Regions from separate parts of the Streptomyces sp. NBC_01723 genome, predicted to be linked through region 1. Evidence: riboswitches for the same ligand, from Rfam matches in the RefSeq annotation. Region 1 holds a riboswitch; the other holds the start of a gene.

Evidence for each region. A riboswitch is a leader RNA that binds a small molecule or an ion and turns the genes downstream of it on or off. The one in region 1 is predicted to bind glycine.
Region 2: linked by a shared signal. The riboswitch ahead of gcvP (aminomethyl-transferring glycine dehydrogenase) and the one ahead of gcvT (glycine cleavage system aminomethyltransferase GcvT) in region 1 are both predicted to bind glycine.

Annotation. Positions count from the first base shown of each region.
Region 1 covers NZ_CP109171.1:5,612,616-5,619,543, forward strand. The annotation lists gene glyA (serine hydroxymethyltransferase) at 1-875, opposite strand, end outside; gene gcvH (glycine cleavage system protein GcvH) at 890-1,267, opposite strand; gene gcvT (glycine cleavage system aminomethyltransferase GcvT) at 1,379-2,512, opposite strand; glycine riboswitch at 2,556-2,672, opposite strand; glycine riboswitch at 2,673-2,767, opposite strand; gene OIE75_RS26135 (AAA family ATPase) at 2,946-3,614, shown strand; gene OIE75_RS26140 (enhanced serine sensitivity protein SseB) at 3,689-4,465, shown strand; gene OIE75_RS26145 (enhanced serine sensitivity protein SseB C-terminal domain-containing protein) at 4,631-5,428, shown strand; gene OIE75_RS26150 (ABC transporter permease) at 5,742-6,749, shown strand; gene OIE75_RS26155 (ABC transporter substrate-binding protein) at 6,820-6,928, shown strand, end outside.
Region 2 covers NZ_CP109171.1:1,268,336-1,275,263, reverse strand. The annotation lists gene OIE75_RS06105 (MerR family transcriptional regulator) at 117-800, shown strand; gene OIE75_RS06100 (DNA polymerase IV) at 879-2,258, shown strand; gene OIE75_RS06095 (PRC-barrel domain-containing protein) at 2,302-2,679, opposite strand; glycine riboswitch at 2,817-2,912, shown strand; gene gcvP (aminomethyl-transferring glycine dehydrogenase) at 3,089-5,974, shown strand; gene OIE75_RS06085 (TOBE domain-containing protein) at 6,045-6,464, opposite strand; gene OIE75_RS06080 (DUF5999 family protein) at 6,763-6,928, opposite strand, start outside.

The sequences.
Region 1 (6,928 bases):
GCACCCTCCAGCGTACGGGTCTGGCGCTCCTTGAAGTCCTCGCTCGCGGCGACCTTGAAGGCGACGGCCTTGGCGGCGACCACGTGCTCCAGCGGTCCACCCTGCTGACCGGGGAAGACCGCAGAGTTGATCTTCTTGGCCAGCTCGGCCGTGGAGAGGATCACACCGCCGCGCGGGCCGCCCAGCGTCTTGTGCGTGGTGGTCGTCACGACGTGCGCGTGCGGCACCGGGTTCGGGTGCAGGCCCGCCGCGACCAGACCGGCGAAGTGCGCCATGTCGACCATGAGGTACGCGCCGACCTCGTCCGCGACCTTGCGGAAGGCGGCGAAGTCCAGCTGACGCGGGTAGGCGGACCAGCCGGCGACGATCAGCTTCGGCCTGCTCTCCTTGGCGAGCCGCTCCACCTCGGCCATGTCGACCTGGCCGTCGTCACCGACGTGGTACGGGACGACGTTGTAGAGCTTGCCGGAGAAGTTGATCTTCATGCCGTGGGTCAGGTGCCCGCCGTGGGCGAGGTTCAGACCCATGATCGTGTCGCCGGGCTTGAGCAGCGCGAACATCGCGGCGGCGTTGGCCTGGGCGCCGGAGTGCGGCTGCACGTTGGCGTGCTCGGCGCCGAAGAGCGCCTTGACCCGGTCGATGGCGATCTGCTCGACCACGTCGACGTGCTCGCAGCCGCCGTAGTAGCGGCGGCCGGGGTAGCCCTCGGCGTACTTGTTGGTCAGGACCGAGCCCTGGGCCTCCATGACCGCGACGGGCGCGAAGTTCTCGGAGGCGATCATCTCCAGGGTGGACTGCTGGCGGTCCAGCTCGGCGTCGACGGCGGCGGCGACGTCGGGGTCGAGCTCGTGCAGGGGTGTGTTCAGAAGCGACATGCGTCCGTGACTCCTCAGGCGCCGGCGAATGCGGTGTACTCGTCGGCGGAGAGCAGGTCGCCCGGCTCGTCCGTGACCCGGACCTTGAACAGCCAGCCGCCCTCGAAGGGGGCGCTGTTCACCAGCGACGGGTCGTTGACGACGTCCTCGTTGATCTCGGTGACCTCACCGGAGACGGGGGAGTACAGGTCGGAGACGGACTTGGTCGACTCCAGTTCGCCGCAGGTCTCGCCCGCGGACACCGAGTCGCCGACCTCGGGAAGCTGCACGAAGACGACGTCACCGAGCGCGTTGGCCGCGTGCTCCGTGATGCCGACCGTCGAGGCGCCGTCCTCGGCGGCCGACAGCCACTCGTGCTCCTTGCTGTAGCGCAGCTGCTGGGGGTTGCTCATGGCCTGAATTCTCCTGTACGCGGGTGACTGCTGATGAATGGGGGGACTGCTGACACTGCCGTTGAGCAGCAAGGACACGCGCGGGGGTCGGTGGCCCTCCGCCCTCAGTGTCTACTTCTGGCGCTTGTAGAAGGGCAGTGCCACGACCTCGTACGGCTCGTGGCTGCCCCGGATGTCCACGCCCACACCCTCGGTCCCCGGAGCCGCGTGCGCCGCGTCGACGTACGCGATGGCGATCGGCTTGCCCAGCGTGGGGGAGGGGGCGCCGGAGGTGACCTCGCCGACCACCTCGCCGCCGGCGACGACCTGGTACCCGGCGCGCGGGACCCGGCGGCCCTCGGCGACCAGGCCGACCAGCACGCGGGGCGGGTTCTGCTCGGCCTCGGCGGCGGCCCCGGTCAGCGCGGCGCGACCGACGAAGTCGCCCTCCTTCTCGAACTTCACCACCCGGCCGAGCCCGGCGTCGAAGGGCGTCAGGGAGGTGGTCAGCTCGTGCCCGTACAGCGGCATGCCCGCCTCCAGGCGGAGCGTGTCCCGGCAGGACAGGCCGCAGGGGACGAGACCGACGCCCTCGCCCGCCTCGGTCAGCGCCTGCCACAGCTCGACGGCGTGCTCCGGCTTCACGAACAGCTCGAAGCCGTCCTCGCCGGTGTAGCCGGTGCGCGCGATCAGCGCCGGGACGCCGGCCACCGTGCCGGGCAGACCGGCGTAGTACTTCAGGCCGTCCAGGTCGGCGTCGGTGAGGCTCTTGAGGATGCCCGGGGACTCGGGGCCCTGCACGGCGAGCAGCGCGTAGGCGTCGCGGTCGTCGCGCACCTCGGCGTCGAAGCCGGCCGCCCGCTCGGTCAGCGCGTCGAGCACGGTCTGCGCGTTGGAGGCGTTGGCGACGACCATGTAGTGAGAAGAGCCGGCCTCGGCCTCGTCCAGGCGGTAGACGATCAGGTCGTCCAGGATGCCGCCGTCCTCGCGGCAGATCATGGTGTAGCGGGCGCGGCCCGGCTTCACGCCGCCGATGTTGCCGACCAGCGCGAAGTCCAGCAGCGCGGCGGCCTGCGGCCCGGTGACGGTGATCTCGCCCATGTGCGAGAGGTCGAAGAGACCGGCCCGGGTGCGCACCGCGACGTGCTCGTCACGCTCGGAGGCGTAGCGCAGGGGCATGTCCCAGCCGGCGAAGTCGGTCATCGTCGCGCCCAGCGCGCGATGGGTGGCGTCGAGCGCGGTACGGCGGATATTCGAACTGCTCATCGGTCGGTCGTCTCCCAGGACAGGACGGCACGGGCGAGGTCGGTCCTCCCCATCTGTCATCGGAACCTGAGAGGTTCGCCACGACCACCGGAGTACGGCGATCAGGGCTTGCACCTTGGGTGGGGCAGCCGTCGGACGGCGGCCCGCTTTTCAGATGTGCCTCGCCCGCGCGGTAACGGGGGCCTGAGAGATTCAAGGGAGGGACTTGCTCCTTCGGCGCCCCGGCGTGGCCGGGGACTCTCCCGCGCGGATTCAAACGGCCGGTATGCAGTTGGCGCCGCCATCATTGCACGACCGGCCGATTCGTGGCAGACCGTGATCTGTAACCGGCTTGTGGCAGTAAGCGAACGAAATCGCGAGACCTGCGCATTACCTTCTCTTTACACTCGACGGGGATGGGAACTCGTGAACCGCCCCAGGGGAGACGATCACGGTGAACAGGACCACGGCCTACGCCACGACCTCGGGCCTCGCGCTGCCCGAGCAGCCCTCCGCCCCGGCCCCGCAGTCGTGCGCCGAGCGGCCCGCGGCCGTCGTCCGCGACCTGCGCGAGCGGGACGGGCACAGCCCGCACGCCCTGCTCTTCGGACCCCGGGACCTGGTGGTGATCACCGGCCTGCCCGGCAGTGGCAAGTCCACCCTGATGGCGCGCACCGTGCGCGGCCCGCGCATCGACTCCCAGGACACCCGCGACCGCTGGGAGCGCCGCATGCCGGGCTTCCTGCCGTACGCGCTCTACCGCCCCCTGGTCCGCCTCGCCCACTACGCGGGGCTCCGCAAGGCGCTGCGCTCCGGCGAGGGCGTCGTCGTGCACGACTGCGGCACACAGTCCTGGGTGCGCGGCTGGCTGGCCCGGGAGGCCCGCCGCCGCGACGGCACCCTGCACCTGCTGCTCCTCGACGTCGGCGTCGACCAGGCCCTGGCCGGGCAGCGCGAGCGCGGCCGCGGCGTCTCGCGGTACGCGTTCCTGCGGCACCGCGCGGCCAACTCCCGCCTGCTGCACGCCGTGACCGGGGGCGCCCTGCCGGCCGGCTGCACCTCGGCGATCGTGCTGGACCGGGCGGCCGCTAACGCCCTCCGCCGCATCGCCTTCACCGGATGACGGACCGCGGGGAGCCGGGTCGGACGGGTTAGCCTTTTCAGCCAATACAGCGGTACCAGGCAGGCGGTAGGCAGATGGACTTCCCCGGGTTCCCGGCACAGGCACACCCCCACCCGCACGGCGGTTGGCCCGGCAACGAGCTGGAGGAGGTGCTCTCCGCCTCCCTCGGCGTACCGGGCGCCGGCGGGCGGATCGTGGAGGTGCTCGGCCGCAGTGTCCTCTGGGTCCCCCTGCCGAACGGCGGCGGCCCGCACAGCGGCCCCCTCGACCTGCCCTCCCTGGAGATCGACGGCCAGGCGTACGTGCCGGTGTTCAGCTCCGAGGAGCAGCTCCGCCAGGTCGCCGGGGCGCAGATGGCGTACACCGTCGCCCCCGCCGCGGAGTTCGCCCGCGGTCTGCCCCCGCAGATCGGCATCGCCGTGAACCCCGAGGGCGTGGTCGGCATCCCGCTGCCGCCGCCCGCCGTGGCCGAGCTGTGCCGGGCCGGCCGCACCCCGCTGGACGGGCCCGCGTCCGGCGGCCGGGTCCGCCTCTTCGAGCCGGACTGGCAGGACGACCCGGTGGACTTCCTCGCCGCGGCCTCCGCAGAGTTCGCCGCCACCGGCGTGGTGCGCACCGCCCGCCGCTGCCTGGCCGCCGTCGAGACCGCCGACCCGACCCTGTTCGTCGGCGTCGAACTCACCCACTGGGAGGGCGACGCCCGCGCCCTCCCCCTGGACGCCCTGGGCCGCGCCCTCACCGCCGCCCCGCCGACGTGGCCGGTCAACCTGGTCCTCCTGGAGGCCGCCCAGGACCCGGTCTGCGACTGGATGAGGGAAAGGGTCCGCCCCTTCTACGACCGGGACTTGTAAACGCCGGTCAGGGCAGCCAACCCAGGGGCGCGGGGAACTGCGCGACCAGCCACGACGAACCCGCACCCGCCAACGCACACAGCGCCCCCGGCTCATAGGCGCCCCCCACCCCGCGGAGCCGTAAGCTGTTTCCACGACCGGGAACTTCCAGAAAGGGCCACAGACGTGAGCGCCAGCGGCACCACGACCGGGCAGGTCGAGCACATGCTGCGCCAGGTGACGCCCGGGCGCTACGACGCCTATGAGGCCCTGCTGCGCGCGCTCGCCACCCCCACCTCCGGCCAGGTCTGGATGCTGCTGTGGCAGGGCCAGGCCGGCTCCCCGGACGCCCAGTACGGAAACATGGAGGTCGAGGGCTACGGCTACGCGCCGTGCGTCACCTCCGCCCAGGAGCTGTCGGCCAGCGGCTGGAACAGGTCGTACGAGGTGGTCGACGGCCTGGAGGCGGCCCGCGCCCTCTACCCGGACCACTTCGGCCTCTGGCTCAACCCGCACGCCCCCGGCGGCGGCGTCGGCATCCCCTGGCCGGACCTGCGCCGGATCGCCTCCGGCCTGGACCGCCAGCCCGCCGGACCCCTGCGGCTGTCCGAACCGGCCATCGAGATCCCCCAGTTCTACGCCCTGCTCACGCAGAACGCCCACCGCACCCCGGCGGTCCGCGCGCTGCGCCGCGCCTGGGTGCAGCCCGCGCTCGGGGCGCCGTACCTCGCCATCGGTCTCGAGGTCTACGACGCCTCCCCGCCGGCCGTCGACGCGGTGCGCGCGATGATGCAGCAGTCCGTCGGCGCGGTGCCGGACGGGCTCGCGGTGTCGACGGTGGCGATGACCGACGTCCACGACCCGGTCGCCATGTGGCTGCGCGCCCACGCCCGTCCGTTCTACGACCGCGAGGCCCACGCCCCCGCCCCCGCGCAGGCGCCGGTGGGCGGGTACGGATACCCTCCGGCCGGGGGCCGGTACTGACGGTCGCGGGTCCGGCCCGGCGTGACCGGTGGCGATCTTCGCGCGTAGATGAGGGCGCAAAGCGCCGTCTTGTCCCCTCTGTCCCAACTCGTCCGTGTCCGGCCCCCGTTACCCACTGTCCGGATAACGGAACACCTCGAACAGCATCACGGTTGCGCATCCATTCACCGTCAAGTCTGGCTACAGATCGCCAAAGCGTTGAAGACTCCCGCAACAAGGGGTGGATGCTCGCCCCTTTGTACGACGGACGGATCACGCCGCTACAGCGGCAAGTGCGGGCCGGCTACCGCCGGTTGAGAGGGGTCCCTGCCAGATGACGGCACCATTGCACGAGCCGACCGCGGAAGCGGCCCCGAGTGCGGCCGAGGAAGCGGCGGTTGCCGGCGCCGAAGCCAAGGCGGTACAGGGGCGTTCCCTTGGCAGGATCGCCTGGGAGCGCCTGAAGCGGGACAAGCTCGCCCTGACGGGCGGTGTCGTCGTGCTCCTACTCGTCGTGGTCGCGATCTTCGCGCCCTTGATCACCAACATCGTCGGGCAGGACCCGGACGTCTACCACGAGGACCTGATCGACCCGCTGTTCGGCACGCCCAGGGGGTCACTCGGCGGCATCAGCGGCGACCACTGGTTCGGCGTCGAGCCGGTCAACGGCCGCGACATCTTCGCCCGCATCGTCCACGGCGCCCGGATCTCGCTGCTCGTCGGCTTCCTGTCCGCGATCGTCGCCGTGATCATCGGAACCGTCCTGGGTGTGCTCGCCGGCTTCTTCGGCGGCTGGGTCGACGCCCTGATCAGCCGGGTCATGGACGGCCTGCTGGCCTTCCCGCAGCTGCTCTTCATCATCGCGCTGGTCTCGGTGATGCCGAACGAGATGCTGGGACTCAGCGGCACGGGCGTGCGCCTCTTCGTGATGATCCTCGTCATCGGCTTCTTCGGCTGGCCCTACATCGGGCGCGTGGTGCGTGGCCAGACGCTCTCCATGCGTGAACGGGAGTACGTGGAGGCCGCCCGGTCCCTGGGGGCCGGACGCTTCTACATCCTGTTCAAGGAACTGCTGCCCAACCTGGTGGCCCCGATCATCGTGTACACGACGATGATGATCCCCACCAACATCCTCACCGAGGCGGCACTCAGCTTCCTGGGTGTGGGCGTCAAGCCGCCCACGTCGTCCTGGGGGCAGATGCTCTCGAGCGCGATCGACTACTACCAGTCGGATCCCATGTACATGGTGATCCCCGGTCTGGCGATCTTCATCACCGTTCTTGCCTTCAACCTCTTCGGAGACGGCGTACGCGATGCGCTGGACCCGAAGGGCTCCCGCTGACCTGCCGTACCGGCAAGCGACCCGTGGCACCTGCACGGGGTCTCTCATCTAATCCGGAGGATCCGAGATCGTGACTACCCAACGCACCTCAGGGCGGCGCAAGCAGGCCATGGCCGCTGCCGCAGTGGTCGCCGCGCTGCTGACCACGGCGGCGTGCGGCGGCGGTGACAGCGACGGCG
Region 2 (6,928 bases), 4.3 Mb from region 1:
GGCACGCGAAACCACTCTTAGGGTGATTATCACTCGGCGTGCCGAGTGTGGCGATCGTTGACGCACCCTTGGTGACTGCCTACCTTCGAGGAGGCAGGTCAAGGACGGAGGTCGGCGTGAGGATCAGCGGCGACGGTACGGCTGGGGGTGGCCCCGGGCACGGTCTCGGGGCAAGTGGTCCGTACCCTCCCCAGGACTCTCGGCTCCGCGCGGGCGGGGGGTACGCCCAGCAGGCAGGCGCGCCCGATTCCGCTCCGCAGCGGCCGGCCGCCGTGCCGACCAGCGGAGGGGCGGCGTCCATGACGTCCGAGGAGATCGGCTACCGCGGGCCGACGGCCTGCGCGGCCGCCGGCATCACCTACCGGCAGCTCGACTACTGGGCCCGCACGGGGCTCGTCGAACCCAGCGTGCGTCCGGCCCACGGCTCGGGCACGCAGCGCCTGTACAGCTTCCGCGACGTGGTCGTGCTGAAGATCGTCAAACGCTTCCTCGACACCGGGGTGTCCCTCCAGAACATCCGGACCGCCGTCCAGCACCTGCGGGAGCGCGGCTTCCGTGACCTGGAGCGGATGACGATGATGAGCGACGGCGCCACGGTCTACGAGTGCACCTCGCCCGACGAGGTGCACGCCCTGCTCCAGGGCGGTCAGGGCATCTTCGGGATCGCCGTCGGGGTGGTCTGGCGAGACGTGGAGAGCGCGCTGTCCCAGCTGCACGGCGAGCGGATCGACACGGGGGAGACCCTGGTCGGGCACAATCCGGCGGACGAGCTGGCGCGACGCCGCAACAGGGCGGTCTGAGCGGCGCGCCGGTCCGCCCGGCGCGCGGGCCGTCCGGTGGCGGCCGCATTGTCAGTGGCGTAGGGCAGCATCGGAGATGTGAGAACCGCGCCCACGATCCTGCATCTCGACATGGATGCCTTCTTCGCCTCGGTGGAGCAGGCGTCCAAGCCGAGTCTGCGCGGGAAGGCCGTGGTGGTCGGCGGCCTGGGGCCGCGAGGCGTCGTCGCCACCTGCTCGTACGAGGCGCGCGTCTTCGGCGTCCACTCGGCGATGCCCATGGGCCAGGCCAGGCGGCTGGCGCCCAACGCCGCGTATCTCGTCCCGCGGTTCGAGCTGTACCGGTCGATCAGCGAACAGGTGATGCGGCTGCTCAGGGAGTTGTCCCCGCTGGTGGAGCCGCTGAGCCTGGACGAGGCGTTCGTGGACCTGGAGGCCGGTGGGACGGCCTGGGACGCGGCGTCGGCGCGGCTGGCCGGGACGCAGCTGCGCACGGACATCCGCGCCGTCACGGGCCTCACCGGTTCTGTGGGACTGGCCGCCTCCAAGATGCTGGCCAAGATCGCCTCCGAGGAGGCCAAGCCCGACGGGCTGGTCCTGATCCCGCCGGGGACGGAGCGGGCCATGCTGGAGCCCATGTCCGTGCGGACCCTGCCCGGCGTCGGCCCGGCGACCGGCGACCATCTGCGCCGGGCCGGCATCACCACGGTCGGGGAACTGGCCGAGGCGGGCGAGGACGAGTTGGTGAGGCTGGTGGGCAAGGCGCACGGACACGGCCTGTACGCCATGGCCCTGGCGCTCGACGAGCGGCCCGTGGTGGCCGAGCGGGAGACCAAGTCCGTGTCGGTCGAGGACACCTACGACGTGGACATCCACGACCGGGTGCGGGTCGGCGTGGAGGTGGGCCGGCTGGCCGACCGGTGTGTGCGCCGGCTGCGCGCGTCGGGGCTGTCCGGGCGGACCATCGTGCTCAAGGTGCGCAGATACGACTTCTCCACGCTGACGCGCTCCGAGACGCTGCGCGGGCCCACGGACGACCCGGCGGTGGTGCGGGAGGCCGCCGCCCGGCTGCTGGACTCGGTGGACACCACGGGCGGTGTGCGGCTGCTCGGGGTCGGCGTCAGCGGCCTGGCCGACTACACGCAGGAGGACCTGTTCGCGCAGGCGGCGGGGGGCAGGGCCGGTGAACTGGCCGAGGAGCCGGAGACCGAGCCCGCCGCGGAGCACCGCCCGGCACCCGCGGAGCGCCGCTGGCCGTCGGGGCACGACGTGCGGCACGCGCGGTTCGGGCACGGGTGGGTCCAGGGGAGCGGGCTGGGGCGGGTCACCGTGCGCTTCGAGACGCCGTACTCGCGGACCGGGCGGGTACGGACCTTTCCGATGGACGACCCGGAGCTGACGCCCGCGGATCCGCTGCCGCTGGTTCCGTCCGAGACGCGAAGACCCGGCGAAGGGCCGGCCAGACCGGTGGCCGGCTAGCCGTGCGTCGCGTACGTTCCGCGTCTTTCGCGGGGGCGGTGCGTCAGCTCTCCTCGTTGCCCTTGCCCGCCAGCTTGCCGAAGTCGTGGTCGGGGAGCGGGGGAGCGGCGGCCACGTCGAGGCCGTAGTGGTGGTACAGCTGGAGTTCCTGTTCCGGCGAGAGGTGGCGGCCGACGCCGAAGTCCGGTGCCTCCTTGATCAGGGCCCGGGCGAAGGGCACGCGCAGGGCGCCCTCGACCAGCTCGCTGGGCTCCAGGGGTACGAAGGCGTCCCTGCTGAAGAGGCCGGTGCGGATGGCCGCCCACTCGGGCACGCCGGTGGCATCGTCGAGGTACACCTCGTCCACGGTGCCGATCCTGGTGCCGTCGCGGTCGAATGCCTTGCGGCCTATCAGGTTCCGCGGGTCGATGTCAGTACGCACGGGCCCTCCACTTGGTCGCACTGGAATCGCACACCAGCCGCCGAATCATCCGTAAGTACTACAAAAAACTACATATGGCCGGTCGGCCACTCGAAGGTTCGTGCCGCGGGCTCGCTGGTACGCTGGCAAACGGCTGCTGACCCCGCGCGGGAGAGTCCTCCGGACATCATCGGAGGCGCCGAAGGAGCAAATCCTCCCCGGAATCTCTCAGGCTCACGTACCGCACGGACGAGGTCACTCTGGAAAGCAGAGCGGGTGTCGACGGCTTCCGCTCTCACCGACGGTGAAAGCCGGGACGCCCTCGGGCCGCCCCGGTGAAGCTCTCAGGTTGAGATGACAGAGGGGGAGGCCGTCCGGGTACCCGCGCCGTGGTGCCCCTCGCAGGTCGTCAGACCAGGAGGCCTCCGCAATGACCGCCCACCGCACTCCGCTCACCGAACTCGAACAGGCAGCGCCGTTCGAGCAGCGCCACATCGGCCCCGACCACGAGGCCCGGGCCAAGATGCTCGCGCAGGTCGGTTACGGTTCGCTCGACGAGCTGACGGCCGCCGCGGTGCCGGATGTGATCAAGAACGCCGACGCGCTGGACCTGCCCGGCGCCCGCTCCGAGGCCGAGGTACTGGCCGAGCTGCGCTCGCTGGCCGACCGCAACCAGGTCCTGGACTCCATGATCGGCCTCGGTTACTACGGCACCTTCACCCCGCCGGTCATCCTGCGCAACGTCATGGAGAACCCCTCCTGGTACACCGCGTACACGCCGTACCAGCCCGAGATCTCCCAGGGCCGCCTGGAGGCCCTGCTCAACTTCCAGACCATGGTCGCCGAGCTGACCGGCCTGCCCACCTCCGGTGCCTCCCTGCTGGACGAGGGCACCGCCGCCGCCGAGGCGATGGCGCTCTCCCGGCGCATGGGCAAGAACAAGAAGGGCCTCTTCCTGGTCGACGCGGACGTGCTGCCGCAGACCATCGCCGTGATCCGGACCCGAGCCGAGCCGACCGGCGTCGAGGTCGTCGTCGCCGACCTGAGCGAGGGCATCCCGGCCGAGATCGCCGAGCGGGAGATCAACGGCGTCCTGCTCCAGTACCCGGGCGCCTCCGGTGCCGTACGCGACATCAAGCCGGTCGTCGAGCGGGCGCACGAGCTGGGCGCGCTCGTCACGGTCGCCGCCGACCTGCTCGCCCTCACCCTGCTCACCTCGCCCGGCGAGCTGGGCGCGGACATCGCCGTGGGCACCACCCAGCGCTTCGGCGTACCGATGGGCTTCGGCGGGCCGCACGCCGGCTACATGGCCGTGCACGAGAAGTTCGCGCGGAGCCTGCCCGGCCGCCTGGTCGGCGTCTCCGTGGACGCGGACGGCAACAAGGCCTACCGCCTGGCCCTGCAGACCCGCGAGCAGCACATCCGCCGCGAGAAGGCCACCAGCAACATCTGCACCGCCCAGGTGCTGCTCGCCGTCATGGCCGGCATGTACGCCGTCTACCACGGTCCCGAGGGCCTGCGGGCCATCGCCCGGCGCACCCACCGGTACGCCTCGATCACCGCCGCGGGCCTCGCCGCGGGCGGCGTCGAGATCGTCCACGGCGCCTACTTCGACACCGTGACCGCGCGGGTGCCCGGCCGGGCCGACGCGATCGTGCACGCCGCCCGCGCGAACGGCATCAACCTGCGGCTCGTCGATGCCGACCACGTCTCCTTCGCCTGCGACGAGACCACCACGCGCGCCCAGGTCGGCGGCGTGTGGCACGCCTTCGGCGTCGAGGGCGACATCGAGGTGCTGGACGGGGAGACCGCGGAGACGTTGCCCGAGGCGCAGCTGCGCGCGGACGACTTCCTGACCCACCCCGTCTTCCACCAGCACCGCTCCGAGACCGCGATGCTGCGCTACCTGCGTCGCCTCGCCGACCGGGACTACGCGCTGGACCGCGGCATGATCCCGCTGGGCTCCTGCACCATGAAGCTCAACGCCACCACCGAGATGGAGCCGGTCACCTGGTCCGAGTTCGGCGCGCTGCACCCCTTCGCGCCCGCCGAGCAGGCGCAGGGCTACCTGACCCTCATCCGTGAGCTGGAGGAGCGGCTCGCGGAGGTCACCGGGTACGACAAGGTCTCGCTGCAGCCCAACGCCGGGTCGCAGGGCGAGTTCGCGGGCCTGCTCGCCGTACGCGGGTACCACCGGGCCAACGGCGACGAGCAGCGCACCGTCTGCCTCATCCCGTCCTCCGCGCACGGCACCAACGCGGCCAGCGCGGTGATGGCCGGCATGAAGGTCGTCGTCGTCAGGACCGCCGAGGACGGCGAGATCGACATCGAGGACCTGCGCGCCAAGATCGAGCAGTACCGTGACGAGCTGGCCGTGCTGATGATCACGTACCCGTCCACGCACGGTGTCTTCGAGGAGCACGTGGCCGACATCTGCGGCCGGGTGCACGACGCCGGCGGTCAGGTCTACGTGGACGGCGCCAACCTCAACGCCCTGGTCGGCCTCGCCAAGCCCGGACACTTCGGCGGCGACGTCTCCCACCTGAACCTGCACAAGACGTTCTGCATCCCGCACGGCGGCGGCGGCCCCGGCGTCGGCCCGGTGGCCGTACGGTCGCACCTGGCGCCGTACCTGCCCAACCACCCGATGCAGCCCGCGGCAGGCCCGCAGACGGGCGTCGGACCGATCTCGGCCGCCCCGTGGGGCTCGGCCGGCATCCTGCCGATCTCCTGGTCGTACGTGCGGCTGATGGGCGGCGAGGGCCTCAAGCGCGCCACGCAGGTGGCCGTGCTGTCCGCCAACTACATCGCCAAGCGGCTGGAGCCGCACTTCCCGGTGCTGTACACCGGCCCCGGCGGGCTGGTCGCGCACGAGTGCATCATCGACCTGCGCCCGCTGACCAAGGCGACCGGCGTGAGCGTCGACGACGTCGCCAAGCGGCTGATCGACTACGGCTTCCACGCGCCGACGATGTCCTTCCCGGTGGCCGGCACGCTGATGATCGAGCCGACCGAGTCCGAGGACCTGGCCGAGCTGGACCGGTTCTGCGAGGCGATGATCGCCATCCGCGCGGAGATCGAGAAGGTCGGCTCCGGCGCCTGGCCCGCCGACGACAACCCGCTGGGGAGGGCGCCGCACACCGCCGCGGCCCTGGGCGGTGCGTGGGAGCACGCGTACACGCGCGAGGAGGCCGTCTTCCCGGCCGGGGTGTCCGCCGCCGACAAGTACTGGCCGCCGGTGCGCCGCATCGACCAGGCCTTCGGTGACCGGAACCTCGTCTGCTCCTGCCCGCCGCTGGACGCCTACGAGGACTGATCCCCCAGACGCCCGTTACGACAGGAGGCTCCGTACCGCCCATCGGGTCGGTACGGAGCCTCCTGTCGTGTCAGGCGGTCGCGAGCGACACCTCCGTCGACTTGATCAGCGCGACGACGGGAGCGCCGACGGACAGGCCCAGGTCCTCGGCGGCCTCGTTGGTGACGACGGCGGTCAGCGCGCCGCCCTCGACGGCGATCCCGACGGACGCCATCGCACCCCCTGTGGTGAGTGCGGTGACGGTGCCGGGCAGCCGGTTGCGGATCGAGAGGCTCTCGACGCGCCCGGTGGCCAGGGCGACCTCCGTGGACTTCACCAGGGCCCGGACGGCGGTCCCCGCGGCGAGCGCCAGGTCGTCGGCGGCGTCCCGGGTGATCGCCGAGGTGAGGTCCTGGCCGCCGGAGAGGCGGACCTTGACCGTCGCCATGGCCTCGCCCGGGGTGACGGTGGTGACGGTGCCGGGGAGCTGGTTGCGGATGCTCAGGCTCATGGGCGGCACCGTAGCCCTGGGATGGAAGCTGTGCAGGGCACCCGGGGCGTTGGGTGTAACGCGATACAGCGCCAGGATGTCGTGTGGCGGGGTGTATACGGGGTGCCCCACCACCCAGCCGTCACCCCTCCCGGTGGGCGGGCCCGAGGCTTGGGGGAGGCGGCCATGACCGCGTCGGCACGGCGGATTACGGGGAGTGATCAGCCTTGGACACGCGTCGGGGCCGGTTCGCAACCGTGGCTGCGGGCCGGCCCCATGGTGCGCCGGGCGGAGTGATGTCACCCCGGCCGGCGGGTGCTCAGGCGGCGGTGATCAGACCCGCGCCGACGGGGCGGTGCGGGGCGATGATCTGGCCGTCCGGCAGAAGCTCACCGGTGTCCTCGAAGAGGACGACGCCGTTGCACAGCAGGCTCCAGCCCTGCTCCGGGTGGTGCGCCACGAGGCGGGCGGATTCCCGGTCGGCG